DNA from 2 places in the Paenibacillus sp. FSL M7-0420 genome. Region 2 is predicted to be linked to the other one. Evidence: riboswitches for the same ligand, from Rfam matches in the RefSeq annotation. Region 2 holds a riboswitch; the other holds the start of a gene.

The links. Region 2 has a riboswitch for glycine ahead of MKX51_RS30320 (amino acid permease). Riboswitches for the same ligand answer to the same signal wherever they lie in the genome.
Region 1: it holds a riboswitch for glycine, as region 2 does, so the genes downstream of both, gcvT (glycine cleavage system aminomethyltransferase GcvT) here and MKX51_RS30320 (amino acid permease) in region 2, are expected to answer to the same signal.

Annotation. Positions count from the first base shown of each region.
Region 1 covers NZ_JBBOCJ010000001.1:6,592,317-6,599,833, forward strand. Annotated here, with positions in the region: gene uvrB (excinuclease ABC subunit UvrB) at 1-1,278, opposite strand, end outside; gene MKX51_RS28325 (flagellar motor protein) at 1,460-2,245, shown strand; gene MKX51_RS28330 (flagellar motor protein MotB) at 2,242-3,138, shown strand; gene MKX51_RS28335 (hypothetical protein) at 3,273-3,854, shown strand; gene gcvH (glycine cleavage system protein GcvH) at 3,953-4,345, opposite strand; glycine riboswitch at 4,530-4,627, shown strand; glycine riboswitch at 4,631-4,730, shown strand; gene gcvT (glycine cleavage system aminomethyltransferase GcvT) at 4,812-5,936, shown strand; gene gcvPA (aminomethyl-transferring glycine dehydrogenase subunit GcvPA) at 5,933-7,285, shown strand; gene gcvPB (aminomethyl-transferring glycine dehydrogenase subunit GcvPB) at 7,282-7,517, shown strand, end outside.
Region 2 covers NZ_JBBOCJ010000001.1:7,063,242-7,070,758, forward strand. Annotated here, with positions in the region: gene MKX51_RS30300 (DUF1304 domain-containing protein) at 1-363, shown strand, start outside; gene MKX51_RS30305 (methyl-accepting chemotaxis protein) at 406-1,227, opposite strand; gene MKX51_RS30310 (DinB family protein) at 1,509-2,057, opposite strand; gene MKX51_RS30315 (helix-turn-helix transcriptional regulator) at 2,127-3,074, opposite strand; gene MKX51_RS30320 (amino acid permease) at 3,109-4,485, opposite strand; glycine riboswitch at 4,623-4,702, opposite strand; gene MKX51_RS30325 (DUF5643 domain-containing protein) at 4,866-5,825, opposite strand; gene MKX51_RS30330 (ABC transporter permease) at 6,022-6,999, shown strand; gene MKX51_RS30335 (carbohydrate ABC transporter permease) at 7,015-7,517, shown strand, end outside.

The sequences.
Region 1 (7,517 bases), 470 kb from region 2:
CGGATCAAGCAGACCGGTAGGACGGATAATTTGCTGAACCATCGTGTCGCAATGCTCCATCTCATAAGGTCCCGGTGTTGCGGACACGTATACAATCTGGCTCACCTTGTCTTCGAATTCCTCGAATTGCAGCGGACGGTTATCCAGCGCAGACGGCAGGCGGAACCCGTGTTCTACAAGGACTGTCTTACGCGCACGGTCACCGTTATACATCGCCCTGATCTGCGGCAGCGTCACATGAGACTCGTCAATCACAATCAGCATGTCATCCGGGAAATAGTCCATCAGTGTATAAGGAGTCGCTCCCGGCTCACGGAAGGTAAGCGGACCGGAATAGTTCTCGATCCCCGAACAGAAGCCGACTTCCTTCATCATCTCGATATCATAACGGGTCCGCTGCTCCAGCCGCTGGGCCTCCAGCAGCTTGCCCGCTTCACGGAGCACAGCCAGCCGCTCCTCCAGCTCACGCTCAATATTAACCAGCGCGACACGCATGGTCTCTTCCTGGGTAACGAAGTGGGACGCCGGGAAAATCGCGATATGATCACGTTCGCCGATCAGCTCGCCTGTCAGAACATCAATCTCCGTAATCCGTTCGATCTCGTCTCCGAACAGCTCTACCCGGATCGCATGCTCGCCCTGGGATGCCGGGAAGATCTCAACGACATCCCCGCGCACACGGAACGTACCGCGCACAAAATTAATATCATTACGCTGATACTGGATATCTACAAGCCGGCTCAGAATCTGATTACGCGGCTTCTCCATCCCTACCCGCAGCGAGAGCAGCAGGCTTCCGTATTCCTGCGGCGAACCGAGACCATAAATACAGGACACGCTCGCCACGATAATGACGTCACGGCGTTCGAACAGTGAGCTCGTTGCCGAGTGGCGGAGCTTGTCGATTTCTTCATTTATGCTGGAGTCTTTCTCAATGTAGGTATCGGAGGAAGGGATGTACGCCTCTGGCTGGTAATAATCGTAGTAACTGACGAAGTAATCCACGGAATTGCTCGGAAAAAATTCTTTGAACTCACTCGCCAGCTGCGCAGCAAGCGTCTTGTTGTGCGCAATAACCAGCGTGGGGCGGTTCAACTTGGAAATCACTTGTGCGATGGTAAAGGTCTTGCCTGTACCTGTCGCTCCCAGCAGCGTCTGGTGCTTCTTGCCCTGCCGGATGCCGTCCAATAACTCTTCTATGGCATGAGGCTGATCGCCCTGGGGTGTATACTCGGACTCCAGTTCAAAAGTCTTCGTACTGACGACAATATCACTCATTTGCCCGTCTCCCCTCTATCGTCTAGAATATATGAATATATTATAATTGTAACCCAATAGCTTCCTCCTCCATACCATACTGAAAAATATGGAAGATAGGAATGCACGTTCCCGTTTATTATACAGCGTTGCCCAGACTGTTGCAAACCATAATATATAGAAATTTAAGGAGCCTGAATTTATGGATTTTACTACAATAATCGGCCTGCTGGCCGGGATTGCCGCCATGATCGGCGGTTTTCTGTGGGAAGGCGGCAGCCTGTCCGGCCTGCTGCAGCCCAATGCTGCCCTGATCGTATTCGGCGGCACCCTTGCGGCGGTACTCATCAGCTTCCCGGCTTCCAAGCTCCGCAGCATTCCGGCGGCGCTACGCGTGGCTTTTGGCAGGCAGCAAGATAACAGCCGGGAACAAGCTGAAGAACTGATCGCTATGGCTGCACTAACGCGGCGCGGCGGTGTGCTTGCACTGGAGAAACGAGCGGAGGAACATCCAGATCCCTTCACCCGTGAAGGCCTGTTTCTGATTGTCGACGGCAATGACCCGGATCAGGTCCGGCAGATCCTGGAGCTTGGGATGGATGCCAAGGAACTGAAATATGAAGGCTATGCCAAAATATTCGAAGCCGCTGGCGGCTATGCACCGACCATGGGCATTATCGGCACCGTTATGGGGCTGATCCGGGTACTCAGCAACTTAACGGACCCTTCGAATCTGGGCGCGTCCATTGCCGTAGCTTTTACAGCAACACTCTATGGCGTAGCCAGCGCCAATCTACTCTTTTTACCCATTGCCTCCAAAATTAAATCCCGCAGCCAAAGTGAGCTAGGCACCATGGAGATGCTGCTTGTTGGCATTCTGTCCCTGCAGAACGGGGATCACCCGCATCTCGTCCGGCAAAAGCTGGCCCCCTTCCTGGCAGACGCCCCTAAACGCAGCGCCAGCACCAGTCCGGGAGACCCGCTATGAGACAAAGAAACCGCCGGCAGCCCCGGGCCGCCGCAGGCAAAGAGAGCCGGGACCGCTGGATGATTACCTACGCGGATCTGATCACGCTTCTGCTTATTTTCTTCGTGATTCTGTATGCCATGAGCAGCCTCGACTCGCAGAAATATGCCATTGTCAGCGGCTCCTTATCGGATACCTTCAAAAGCGGAAGTACAGTACTGGAGGGCGGAAACGGCGTTCTGGAGGGCAATCAGGGAAACACAGGGACTGGCGTCGCGAAGGGGCATAATGAAGACGGCGGAACGGCTGGCGGTCCTTCGGCCACAGATTCTGCGAATGCGGACGGGACGGATGGAACCGGGGCGGGTACTCCTGCAGCCGGACAAGAAGGAGACGGGGCTGGACACCAGCCGTCAGCGCGCGAGCTTGCTTTTCGGGAACAGGAGGCGAAGCTGGCTGCGCTTATGTGGGTTATCACCCAATACGTGGAGGAGAATAACCTGGGTGAGCAGATTTTTGTTGCGGATAAGCCGCAGGGCATTGCCATCACGCTCAGTGACCGCTTCCTGTTCGATGCGGGTAAGGCTGAGCTGAAATCGCCTGCACTCCCTGCACTACGCCAGCTCTCCGGCCTGTTCCGCGGCATCGGCGCGACCATCAGCATCGAAGGCCACACCGACAATGTTCCGGTAACCGCCGCTTCGGAATATACGGATAACTGGGAGCTGTCCGGCGCCCGCGCATTATCTGTGCTGCGCTTTTTCCTGGATAACGAGGGCCTTAGCCCTGATACTTTCCAGTATGCCGGTTACGCGGATACCAGACCTGCATATGATAATGCTACTACCGAAGGCAGACAGAAGAATCGCCGGGTCGAACTCATTGTGCTGCGTCAGCTGCAGGAGGAAGAATAGCACGGAACCACGAGCGAATCTGCTCAGATACCGGCAGGCGGCAAAAGCATATATCCATTCGCTAATATAAGGAGATAGACCGCTATGCAGGATACAAACAGAGCGGCGCCGGAGGCCGCAGGGTTTTCAGGTTTTTGCGGCTGGCAGTTTCGCTGATCATGATCATTATTGCCCAAGGGATGCTTACCCTCTTCGTCGGATTTTTTGCCGCCTTCATGCAGTTCTTCTCCTCCCGCTACTTCTGGGGAGACCTGGCCCGCGTCTACCCGCTGGATAAGCTGATTGCCATTGGCGCTGATTACCTTATTGCCGGAGCTATCTTCGCCCTGGCCTGGTTCGGGGTCTGGTGGATGCTCTACGGCTTGTCCGGGAATGGGCGGATCCGCTGTTTCCCCCTGCTTCTGCTGAGCGCGTATTCGACGTTTCTTCTCCTCTTTTTACAAGTCAATCCGGTCTATAACCCGGAAGCCATGATTCCAAGTTCTGCCGGGGAAGCGACATTTATCGTTTGTATGGGGATGTCCGCCGCCGTGCTTTTCCCGTTTTATTCAGCCGGAGTGTATTATTTCGTGCTCAAGCCCGCCACCCGTCCGCGAAAAAGATACCGTTTCCTGCTGCTGTGCTCTGCATTTTCCCTTGCAGGTCTGGCTCTTCTGCCCCTGTTGTGGCATCTGGCTCCGGGCCTGTATCCGGGTCTGCTCGGGTATCCAGAATGATATACAGACGCAAAAAGGCAGACCTCTCACATTAGTAACATCTAATGTAATAAAGAGAAGTCTGCCGTATTCAGCCGCTTTCGCAAATAAGCTAAGCCTTATTCCCCAACCAGTTCCTTGTACGCTGCCGCATCCAGCAGGCCGGTTACTGCCTCTGCGAACTCAGCATCAGGCTCCAGCTCAAAAATCCAACCGTCTCCGTAAGGCTGATCATTGATCAGCTCCGGGCTGGCCTCCAGCGCATCGTTGATCTTGGTCACCTTACCGGATACGGGTGAATATAGCTCCGATACGGTCTTCACGGATTCGATACTGCCCACGCTGTCGCCTGCGGAGATTGCTGCACCCACTTCCGGAAATTCTACAAACACGATATCGCCCAGCAGATGCTGCGCATGATCCGTAATCCCTACACGTACTACGCGTCCCTCGCCCTGCTGCGCCCACTCATGCTCTTCGCTGTATAGCAGGTTGTCCAGCACTTCACTCATTTCCAAGCCGCCTCTTTTCCGTAATTGGAGTTCTAAATTTAGTTATAGCCTAAGTTATCGGCTTGCCTAATGTCAATATAACTGACAGTAAAATTAAATTTGTCAACTTTTTGACGTTTTTTGATTGACAGGGCGGAGGGTTACCCGGTTTAATGGAGTCAGTAGAAAAACATATGGTTTGCGAATGATGGCATAGGGAGAGACTGTCTCACAGGAAGACAGCGCCGAAGGAGTAAGCCCGGGATGGGTGAATCTCTCAGGCAAAAGGACCTTTGCCGGACGCATCTCTGGAGAGCATCCAGGCCTGTAGCATAGGCTGACGGATCACCAACGGGGAAACCTGCACCAACAGCTGCAGGGTAACTCTCAGGTACAAAGGACAGAGCGAAAGTCCATTTATGCATGCGTGCATAATGGCTTTCGCCTGTCCTTTTTCGTATGTAATCAAAGCCAAGGGAGTGACGAGATGGAGTCTTTGAGAAGAACACCTTTTTATGATCTCTATGCCGCGTATGCGGAGTCCAGATGTATTGATTTCGGCGGCTGGGAGCTGCCGGTGCAGTTCACAGGGATCGTGAAGGAGCATGAAGCCGTCCGCAATCAGGCCGGACTGTTCGATGTATCCCACATGGGGGAATTCATGGTTACCGGAGAGGGCGCGGAAGCCTTCCTCCAGAGAATGACCACGAATGATGTCAGCCGCCTGGAAGACGGCGCGGCGCAGTATACTCTGATGCTCTATCCAAGCGGCGGAGTGGTGGACGATCTGCTCGTATACCGGCTGGGTGAGGAGCGTTACATGCTTGTCGTCAATGCGTCCAATATCGACAAGGACTTCCAGTGGCTGCAGGAGCATCTTACCGCTGAATTCAGCGGTGTTACCCTGAAGAATATCTCGGATGAGACGCTGCTGCTCGCCTTGCAGGGTCCGCTGGCAGAGACGATTCTGTCCAAGGTCACGCAGGTGTCTCTAACAGAGCTTAAGCCGTTCCACTTCATCGAACATGCTGAAATCTGCGGCGTCACCGTCCTGCTCTCCCGTACCGGATATACTGGCGAGGACGGCTTCGAACTGTATGCTCCCGCAGATACAGCAGCAGCACTCTGGAACGGCCTGCTGGCCGCAGGCGCACCCCATGGCCTGACTCCCGCCGGACTCGGCGCACGCGATACGCTCCGCTTCGAAGCCAAGCTGCCGCTGTACGGCCAGGAGCTGTCGGCGGAGATTACGCCGCTTGAAGCGGGTGTCCAGTTCTTCGTGAAGCTGGATGCAGGCGATTTCATCGGCCGTGACGCCCTGCTGAAGCAGAAGGAAGCCGGTCTGCCCCGGCGTCTTGTGGGCCTGGAGATGATCGACCGCGGCATTCCCCGCTCCCACTACCCCGTGTACGCGGACGGAGTCAAGATCGGTGAAGTAACGACAGGCACCCAATCCCCGACACTGAAACGGAATCTCGGACTTGCCCTGCTGGATGCTGCCTATACGGAGATCGGCACAGAGGTGTATGTGGAGATTCGCGGCAAGCAGCTTAAGGCTGCCGTCATCAAAGCCCCATTCTACAAAAGAAGCCAAGGAGTGAAGCCGCAATGAAGCACCGCTATCTGCCTATGACCGAGCAAGACCGTGCAGAAATGATGGAGACCGTAGGCATCCAGTCCATCGATGAGCTGTTCGCGGATATTCCGCAGTCCGTCCGCTACCAGGGAACGATGCCGATGTCCGGCGCTCTGGACGAATACGCACTGCTTCGCCATATGAAGGGTCTGGCTGACAAGAATGCCGACTTCGACACGCACACCAGCTTCCTGGGCGCCGGATTGTATGATCACCATGTTCCGGTTGTCATCAACCATGTGATTTCCCGTTCGGAATTCTATACTGCTTACACTCCTTACCAGCCGGAGATCAGTCAGGGGGAGCTTCAGGCGATCTTTGAATTCCAGTCGTATATCTGTGAGCTGACCGGAATGAAGGTTGCCAATGCCAGTATGTATGACGGCGCAACCGCCTTCTCCGAAGCGGCTGTGCTGGCCGCAGGCGCCACCAAACGCAAGAAGCTGATTGTCTCCCGTACGGTTCACCCGGAAGCGCGTCAGGTGCTTCGTACCTCCGCCAACGCCTGGGGTCTGCAAATTGTGGAGATTGACTACGCAGACGGGGTAACGGATCTCGCCAAGCTGGCCGAAGCCATTGATAGCGATACGGCCGCTGTGCTGGTTCAGTCGCCGAACTTCTTCGGCGGTATTGAGAATCTGCGCCAGATCGAGCCGCTGATCCATGCGGTCAAGGGACTGCTCGTGGTCAGCGCGAACCCGATTGCGCTCGGCGTGCTGGAATCCCCGGGAAGGCTCGGGGCAGACATCGTCGTCGGTGATGCGCAGCCGCTCGGAATTGCCGCTTCGCTCGGCGGTCCGACCTGCGGATTCTTCGCGGTGGCTGAGCCGCTGATGCGCCGGATGCCGGGCCGAATCGTCGGCCAGACGGTTGACCGGAATGGCAAGCGCGGCTTCGTGCTGACGCTGCAAGCGCGCGAACAGCATATCCGCCGTGAGAAGGCGACCTCGAATATCTGCTCCAACCAGGCACTCTTGGCACTGTGCGCTTCCGTCTACTTGTCCGTAATGGGCAAGGAGGGCATGCGTGAGGTTGGTGAGCTGAACATCCGCAAGAGCCATTATGCCGCTGGGCGGCTGGCTGAAATCACTGGCGCAGAGCGCGTCTTCACTGCCCTATTCTTCAATGAATTCGTCCTGAAGCTCCCGGAGGGCAGCAGTGTGAGTGCAGTTAACTCCAAGCTGCTGAAGGAAGGCTATCTGGGCGGCTATGACTTAAGCCGGGATTATCCCGAGCTGGCCGGACATATGCTGGTGGCCGTAACGGAGAAACGAAGCAAGACCGAAATTGACGAATTCGCAAGCGCACTGGAGGGCTGTGTATGAAACCGGAACAAAGTCTGATTTTTGAATTAAGCCGTCCCGGCCGCTCGGCCTACTCCCTGCCTCTGTGTGATGTGCCGCAGGGCGAGGCCCTTGGCTCACTCATTCCCGAAGGGCTGCTGCGCAGTGAGCCGGTCGTACTGCCGGAGGTATCGGAAGTGGATGTCATCCGCCACTATACCGCCCTGTCCCGCCGCAACTTCGGAGTCGATAACGGCTTCTATCCGCTTGGCTC
Region 2 (7,517 bases):
ACTGTAAGTTTAATTCTTGTTGCCTTAGTAGCACTAGAGCATGTGTACATACTAGTACTGGAGATGTTTCTGTGGACAACCCCGAGAGCACAGAAGGCGTTCGGATTGACCCCCGCCTTCGCACAGGAGACGAAATCGCTGGCAGCCAATCAGGGCTTATATAACGGCTTCCTCGCAGCCGGTCTAATCTGGGGCCTGCTGCATCCAAGCGCGGACTTCGGTTACCAGCTGCAATTGTTCTTCCTGATCTGTGTGGCGGTTGCGGCCATCTACGGCGGACTTACCTCCAAGAGATCCATCCTGCTGATGCAAGGCCTCCCGGCCTTTCTGGCGCTGGCGGCCACATTGATCGCACATCTGTAAAATTCGCGGAGCGATGCAGGCAGCTTCCGCTCCGCCCTAGCCTCACAGCTTCTGAGCGAACTGGTTCAACTGCTCCGACATCGCCCGGATCTCCTCAATGAAGCTGGAGATCTCTTGCGTTGAAGCTGCCTGCTCTTGTCCCACTGAGGCAATCTGACCGATGGATTGGCCGATTCCCTTCATCGCTGCCTGGATCTCCCGCAGGGTGTCCCGTATCCGCTGCGCGGATTGCTCGGTCTCCTGTGAGAACTTGCGGATTTCTCTGGCGACAATGTCGAAGCCCCGGCCCCTCTCTCCGGCATGGGCGGCCTCAATGGCCGCATTAATTCCAAGCAGATGCGTCTGGTCGGCAACCTTCCTCAGAATGGCCAGCACTTCACTGCTTTTGTGGACACTATGGGCTGTCGACTCTGACTGGGCCAGCAGCCTCTGCGAGTAACTTGCAAGCAGGCCTGAGCCGTCGGCGACCTGGCTGATTCTATTATTGGCCTGATTCAGCGATAACGCAATCCGGTCAGCGATCTCCCGCAGCTCGGTCTGTCTGCGCACCTGGATACAAACTGCTCCGCAGACCCTTTCCTCTTCATCATGGACCGGCAGCACCGTACCGACGAATTCATAACCGTAGTATTCCTTGGGAACATTGGCTACCGAGTGTTCATCATGCTTAAGTGCATAATACAGAGGCTCGTCTGGCTGAATTACCTGCCCTTCCCGGATGCCCAGATCGATGGAATCGCCGGGGTAATAGGCAAGGAACTTCACTGTATCACAGACAGCAATCGATATATCATATGGAAAGGCAGCTTTCAGAATCGGTGCCAGATTCACTATATCTTCAAGAGAGCGGACGATGTTTTTCATAGGTGTGAGTCTCCTTTTAGTCAGGTGGCTTCAGGGTACAGCGAAATCAAGAGTTAAGTTCGACATTTTATGACAAACCTCCTTTATTCAAAAATGAATAATTAAAAATTGATTTTCTCCGCCAACTTGCTGGCGTGACCATTGTGGTCGGTTTTTCGACCACATCTGGCCCGCGCGCCTTCGGCGTACCTAGTGTGGGCGGTTTTTCGACCAAAAAAGCCGAAGCCCGTCAGTCTTTTGCTGACAGGCTTCGGCTTTCCTTCGCTCATTGCGGCTTAACTCTATTGTACTCGTGCCGCTATTGCATCCTTCAACCGGTCCAGCTGCAGCAAGTGGTGGCGGTAGTGCATCTCGATCAGCAGATACCATTCTGCTGCAGTCAAGGGGCCGAACCGGGGATGAGGGACAGTGCTGTGCTCAGGTGCCTGCGCAAGCTTCGGCAGGGTCTCCCGCATCCGTTCAACCACCGTGTTCAGGCCCTGGATCAACTGCTCCTTGCTCTCCGGCTGCACCGGCGTATACTGCGGTGACGGCGGAACATGAACACGTACAGGCGGGAAGCTGCCCCCGGCAAAAATCGCTTTACCCTCCGGGGTCATCTCTGCTTCATTCCCCGCCGCTTCCCCGTTCCCGGCCAGACACTGATCGATATTACGGAGCTGCATGTACAGCGCCGATTGTATCAAATGCTGGACCATCTGCCCGAGCGACCACTCTCCCTCACCAGGCTGCCGCAGCAGTTGCTCCATACTGAAGGTATCTAATTCCATAAGATAGTGATTCGCAGTCTTCTCAAAATGCTCTAAAGCTTCTATAAGATTCTTATTCATAATATTCAGGCAGCTCCTTTATTCCTCGGTCTGCCCTGAATATACACAACCGCTCCTGACAACGTTATGTCAGTAGCGTTCCAGCATTCTCGCCGCTTCGGCCCGCACAAGCTTCCGCAAGGCTTCCGGCTCCAGGACAACCGCCCCCGATCCCCAGCCAAGCACCCATTGCAGCAGGTCCTCGGGCTGGCGCACGCGGAAGGTCATAAGCCTGCCGTCTGCCCGGTCCTCCACTTCCTCCAGATAAAAGTTCCCGGATTCAGCCGCCTTGCCCGCTATCTCCGGCTGAACCAAAATGCACACGCGTACATGGCGGTCATCCTCCGGCTGGTACTCGTGCAGATCGAAATCCGCAGGTGCTTCGAACCGGTCATCCAGAATGGTAAGCCCGCTCATTCTGGATAAGCGGAAATGACGGATCTCCTGCCGCAGCCCGCACCAGGCAACCAGGGTCCATGCGCCTCTGTTCAGGACAAGTCCATACGGCGAGGCGGTTCGGACACTGCGGTGACTTCCGTCAGCTTCCTGTCTCCCCTTTATATACCCGAAGCTGATCTTCCGCTGCTCCAGAATCGCGCGTCGGATCTGCTCCATGTACTCCTTCTCCTGTCCTTGCAGCCTATCTTTACGGGTACTCAGCAGCCGGATGCTCTGGCGGATGCGGGCGGCATTCTCCTTGACACCCTCCGGCAGAACCGCTTCAATCTTCCGGCCTGCTGCGGAGGCCTGGTGACCATACTGAGTGTCGAACCGCTGCTCCACGAAATCCGTTCCGATCAGCAGGGTCACAGCCTCCTCAGCCGTGAAGCTGACCGGGGGCAGGAAATACCCTTTTACCAGTGAATATCCCTGACCCGTAGCTCCTACCACTGGCACTCCGGCTTCACTAAGCGCCTGGATATCGCGGTAGATGGTTCTTACACTCGTCTCGAAGACGGACGCCAGATCCTCTGCCCGTACGACCCCTTTGCGCTGCAGCTCCAGTACGATGGCTAACATGCGGTCTGTCTTGTTCATGCGGCGGCTGCACCCTCTTCATCCTGAAATCAGTTTATGTATTGATTATACTGATTTCCTGTTCACTTTTCTCCTTACGGCTTCGAATGGAATACAGAACGAACAGCAGGATGAACCAGAGCGGGGTGAACAGCAGCGCTGGACGGGTCTCATCGGCAAAGAGCATGATGATCAGAATGGTGGCGAACAGCGCCAGGACAGCATAGTTAATTACCGGGGTGAACGGCGCTTTAAATTTGGAAGTGGCATGTAAGTCCGGGCGGTTCCTTTTATACTTGATATGGCAGACCAGCACAACGCCCCAGACCCAGATGAAGCAAATGGCGCTGATCGTAGTCACGATGCCGAAGGCCTGACCCGGAATAAGCTTGCTGAGCAGTGCCCCGGCAGAGATCACTATAGTAGAAATGAATAGGGAATTCGCAGGTACATGATTCCGGTTCAGCTTGCCGAGCTGAGGGGAGGCCTGATTCCGTCTGCTCAGATTGTAGAGAATCCGGCTGGTCGAGAACATCCCGCTGTTGCAGGCGGAGGCCGCCGAGGTTAAGACAACGAAATTGATAATGCCCGCAGCGACGGGAATGCCGACCAGACTGAAGGTGCGCACGAACGGACTTTCAGACGCGCTAAGCTGGGTCCAGGGATTAATGCACAGCAGCACGAAGAGCGCGCCGACATAGAAGAAGAGAATCCGCAGCGGAATTTTGTTGATCGCGGACGGGATGTTTTTCTCAGGATTAGCCGTCTCCGCTGCCGATACCCCCACCAGCTCCACGCCGACATAGGCGAATACCACCATCTGGAAGGAGAACAGGAAGCCCTTCACTCCGTTCGGGAACACGCCCCCGTGCTCCCAGAGATTGCGGACTGACACTGAGCCAGCATCCGTCTTGAACTGGGTCACCAGCAGGACAATCCCCAGGCCGATCAGAGCCAGAATCGTAACCACCTTGATCAGAGCAAACCAGAATTCGAGTTCGCCGAAGCTTTTGACCGTGAGCAGATTGAGCCCGAGCAGAATGATCAGGCAGATCACGGCCGGCACCCACTGCGGAATATCGAACCAGTACTGCACATAGACACCCACCGCAATCACATCGGCCATCGCCGTCATAATCCAGCAGAACCAGTAGGTCCAGCCTGTAATGAAGGCCGCGCGCGGCCCCAAGTAATCCTCAGCAATATCTGTAAAAGACTGATACCCCGCCTTCGAGAGCAGCAGCTCCCCCAGCGCCCGCATCACAAAAAACACGGCAATCCCCACGATCAGATACGTGAGCATAATGGAAGGCCCGGCCTGCTGAATCGCCTTGCCTGAGCCCAGGAATAATCCTGTGCCGATCGTACCTCCGATGGCGATTAGCTGAACATGCCGGTTCGCAAGCTCTCTTTTTAATTCTGTCTGTGCCATACCTGTTTCCCCCTTAATGAATTCAACGCTGTAAATAACGCAAAAAGGAGACTGGATGTCATCCAATCTCCCGGTTCATAAAAAGTTCCAAATAAGCTTCTGCAGCAGCGGCTAATCCGCACGGCAAAACACAAATCCGGTACTCTTCTGTCCTTTTGCCTGAGATTGTGAACCCTTCGGCGCTGCGGTTCCCCGCAGTCTCTCCAGAAGCTGCTCCAGCTATAGTGTGATCCATAGCCTTCATAGCTTGCGAATATTTAATTATTTGAAGCTGACTTCATGTAAATATTTTTCAATTCTATGCACAGTCCAGACTTCTGTCAATATCATTTGTTACTCTCTTGGTCATCGCCGGGTGTCCTGCACTGCTTCATTGCATGTTATTTAACCGTAATTTTGGTTTCCAGGTCTTTATAATAAGTTTTAGCCCACTGACCCTGCTTGTCTTTGAACATCTTCCCGCTGGCATCTTTGGAATACGTAAAAGGCTTAACGCTAATGGACTTCGGAACGGCTGGGAATGCACTATAGTTCTGTTCCTCGGAACCGCTTGTCCGGACTTTCTCAAACGGCTTGCCCCATGGCGAAATCACATTTCCTTTCTCGTCCACAAGGTCATATAACATTCTTTCCGGGTTGTTCACCTTGGACTTGGCCGCTGCCGGAACTTCCCCCTTAAAGGTCACCTGCAGAGACATCGTTAACGCGGTCATCTCGAAGGAATTCACCGTATAATTGAATTTGTTGTTCTTCTTGGAGACGCCCGGCTTCAGGCTTAACAGGGTTCCCAGCTTGTTTACTTGAACTTTAAAAATAAACGGCTCCTTCACCCCGTTGGCGTATGCCTTCAGCGTCAGGTCGAATTTGTCCGGGATTTGCTGCTTCATGGCTCCCTTACTCAAATAGATCAAGGCTGTGTCCGTATCTTCCAAATTGGGAATGATGGAAGTATCAAACAGCAGCTTTTTCCCATTGATTAACACGTCCATATTCCTGGTCTGGTCCATGAAAGAACCGTTCTTGTCCACCGTCCCTCCCTCCTGCCGGATGCCTGCGATAAGTTGATTACTGTCATAGATCAGATCGGTTAGTGTCAGGGTTACCCCCTCCTGGGTCACGGCCTGATTCGGAGCAGCAGCAAGCCCTTTCTGGAAAACAGCCTTCAGAGTGGCGTTGTCGCTGGCCGCGAACGCGCTGTCAGCCTTAGCATCCTTGTTGACATTGGCTGCCGCCGCTACGGGTACAGTGAATCCCCCGCCGACAACTGCCCCTCCGAGTACAGCAGTTACTGCTGTTGCTATCATTGCTTTCTTCATCGTATTTAAGCTGATCGTGTACATAGTTTCTCTCCTTTGCTTATTAAGAATATACAGGTATAACGTTCCCCTGCTGCTATTTTGTGACAGGAGCGCAGAATAACCTCCTACCTGCACAAAGTCATTTTTGAATAAACAGGGTCATTTGCAAGAAAGAATTCGGTTCATCCGCTCTACTATAATAAGTTCATCCAGAACAAGTAGAGTGAGGTTAGAACTTATGGCAAATCCCGTACCACAAGCTATGAACACCAAGTTAGCGACACCGCCCCAGGGCCGTTTCGGCCGTCTGCTGCACAATATCGTGCGATACCGGGTGCTGCTGCTGATGCTGCTGCCCACATCGATTATCTTTTTCATCAACTGCTATATTCCGATGTTCGGATTATTCATTGCCTTCAAGAACATCAACTACGTGGACGGCATTATGGGCAGTCCCTGGGCCGGGCTCGACAACTTCCGGTTCCTGTTCGCCACCTCTGACGCCCTGCGCGTAACCATCAACACCGTGGGGTACAATGTGGTCTTCATTATCTCAGGCCTCATTCTCTCCGTCTCGCTGGCGATTGCGATCAATGAGGTGCGAAACAAGCTGGCTTCGAAGTTCTTCCAGACCGTCATGATTATGCCGAACTTCCTGTCCATGGTCGTGGTCAGCTTCATCGTCTATGCCTTCCTGCACCCGGAGTACGGCTTCCTGGTCAAGCATATTCTGCCAATGTTCGGCTACTCCTCAGTGAATGCCTATATGCATCCTAACGCATGGCCTTACATTCTGTGGATCACCAAAATGTGGCACTCCATCGGGATCGGCAGCGTCATCTACCTTGCAGCCATCACCGGCATCAGTGAAGAGCTGTACGAAGCTGCGGTGATGGACGGCGCCAGCAAATGGCAGCAGATCACCAAGATTACCCTGCCGCTGCTCACGCCGATCATGGTCATTCTCACGATTCTTAACATGGGCGGCATCTTCCGCTCTGACTTCGGGCTGTTCTACCATGTGACCCTGGACTCCGGTGCGCTGCGCTCAACTACGGACGTCATCGACACCTATGTCTACCGGGGCCTGATCCAGCTCAACGACCTGGGGATGTCCTCAGCAGCGAACTTCTATCAATCGGTCGTCGGCTTCTTCCTGGTCATCGGCGCGAACGCTCTGGCCCGCAAGCTGAACCGCGATACGGCGCTTTTCTAGAAACGGAGGATTCTAATGACTACTGCATCCCGAAGCAACCCTTATACCAAAGGCTCCACTACCGCCCAGATTATTCTGAATGTATTCTTCATCGCCTTCAGCCTGGCATGTATTCTGCCGATCCTGCTCATTGTCGCCATCTCCTTAACCAACGAGAAGGCCTTGACGCTGCAGGGTTACAAGTTCTGGCCCGATCATATCGATGCGTCTGCGTACCAATATCTGTTCAAGCATTCGGAGACACTGGTTAAGGCGTATGGCGTCAGCCTGACGGTTACGGTGATCGGAACGGTGCTGGCCGTGCTGCTGATTGCGCTGTATGCGTATCCGCTCTACCGGAAGGATTTTCCCTTCAAAAAAACATTCAACTTCTACCTGCTGATCACCATGCTGTTCTCGGGAGGGCTTGTCCCCTTCTATCTGCTGTACGTGAACTATCTCGATCTGAAGGACTCGCTGGTTGCGCTGATCCTGCCCGGCCTGTCCAATGCCTTCTATATCTTCATCACCCGTACCTT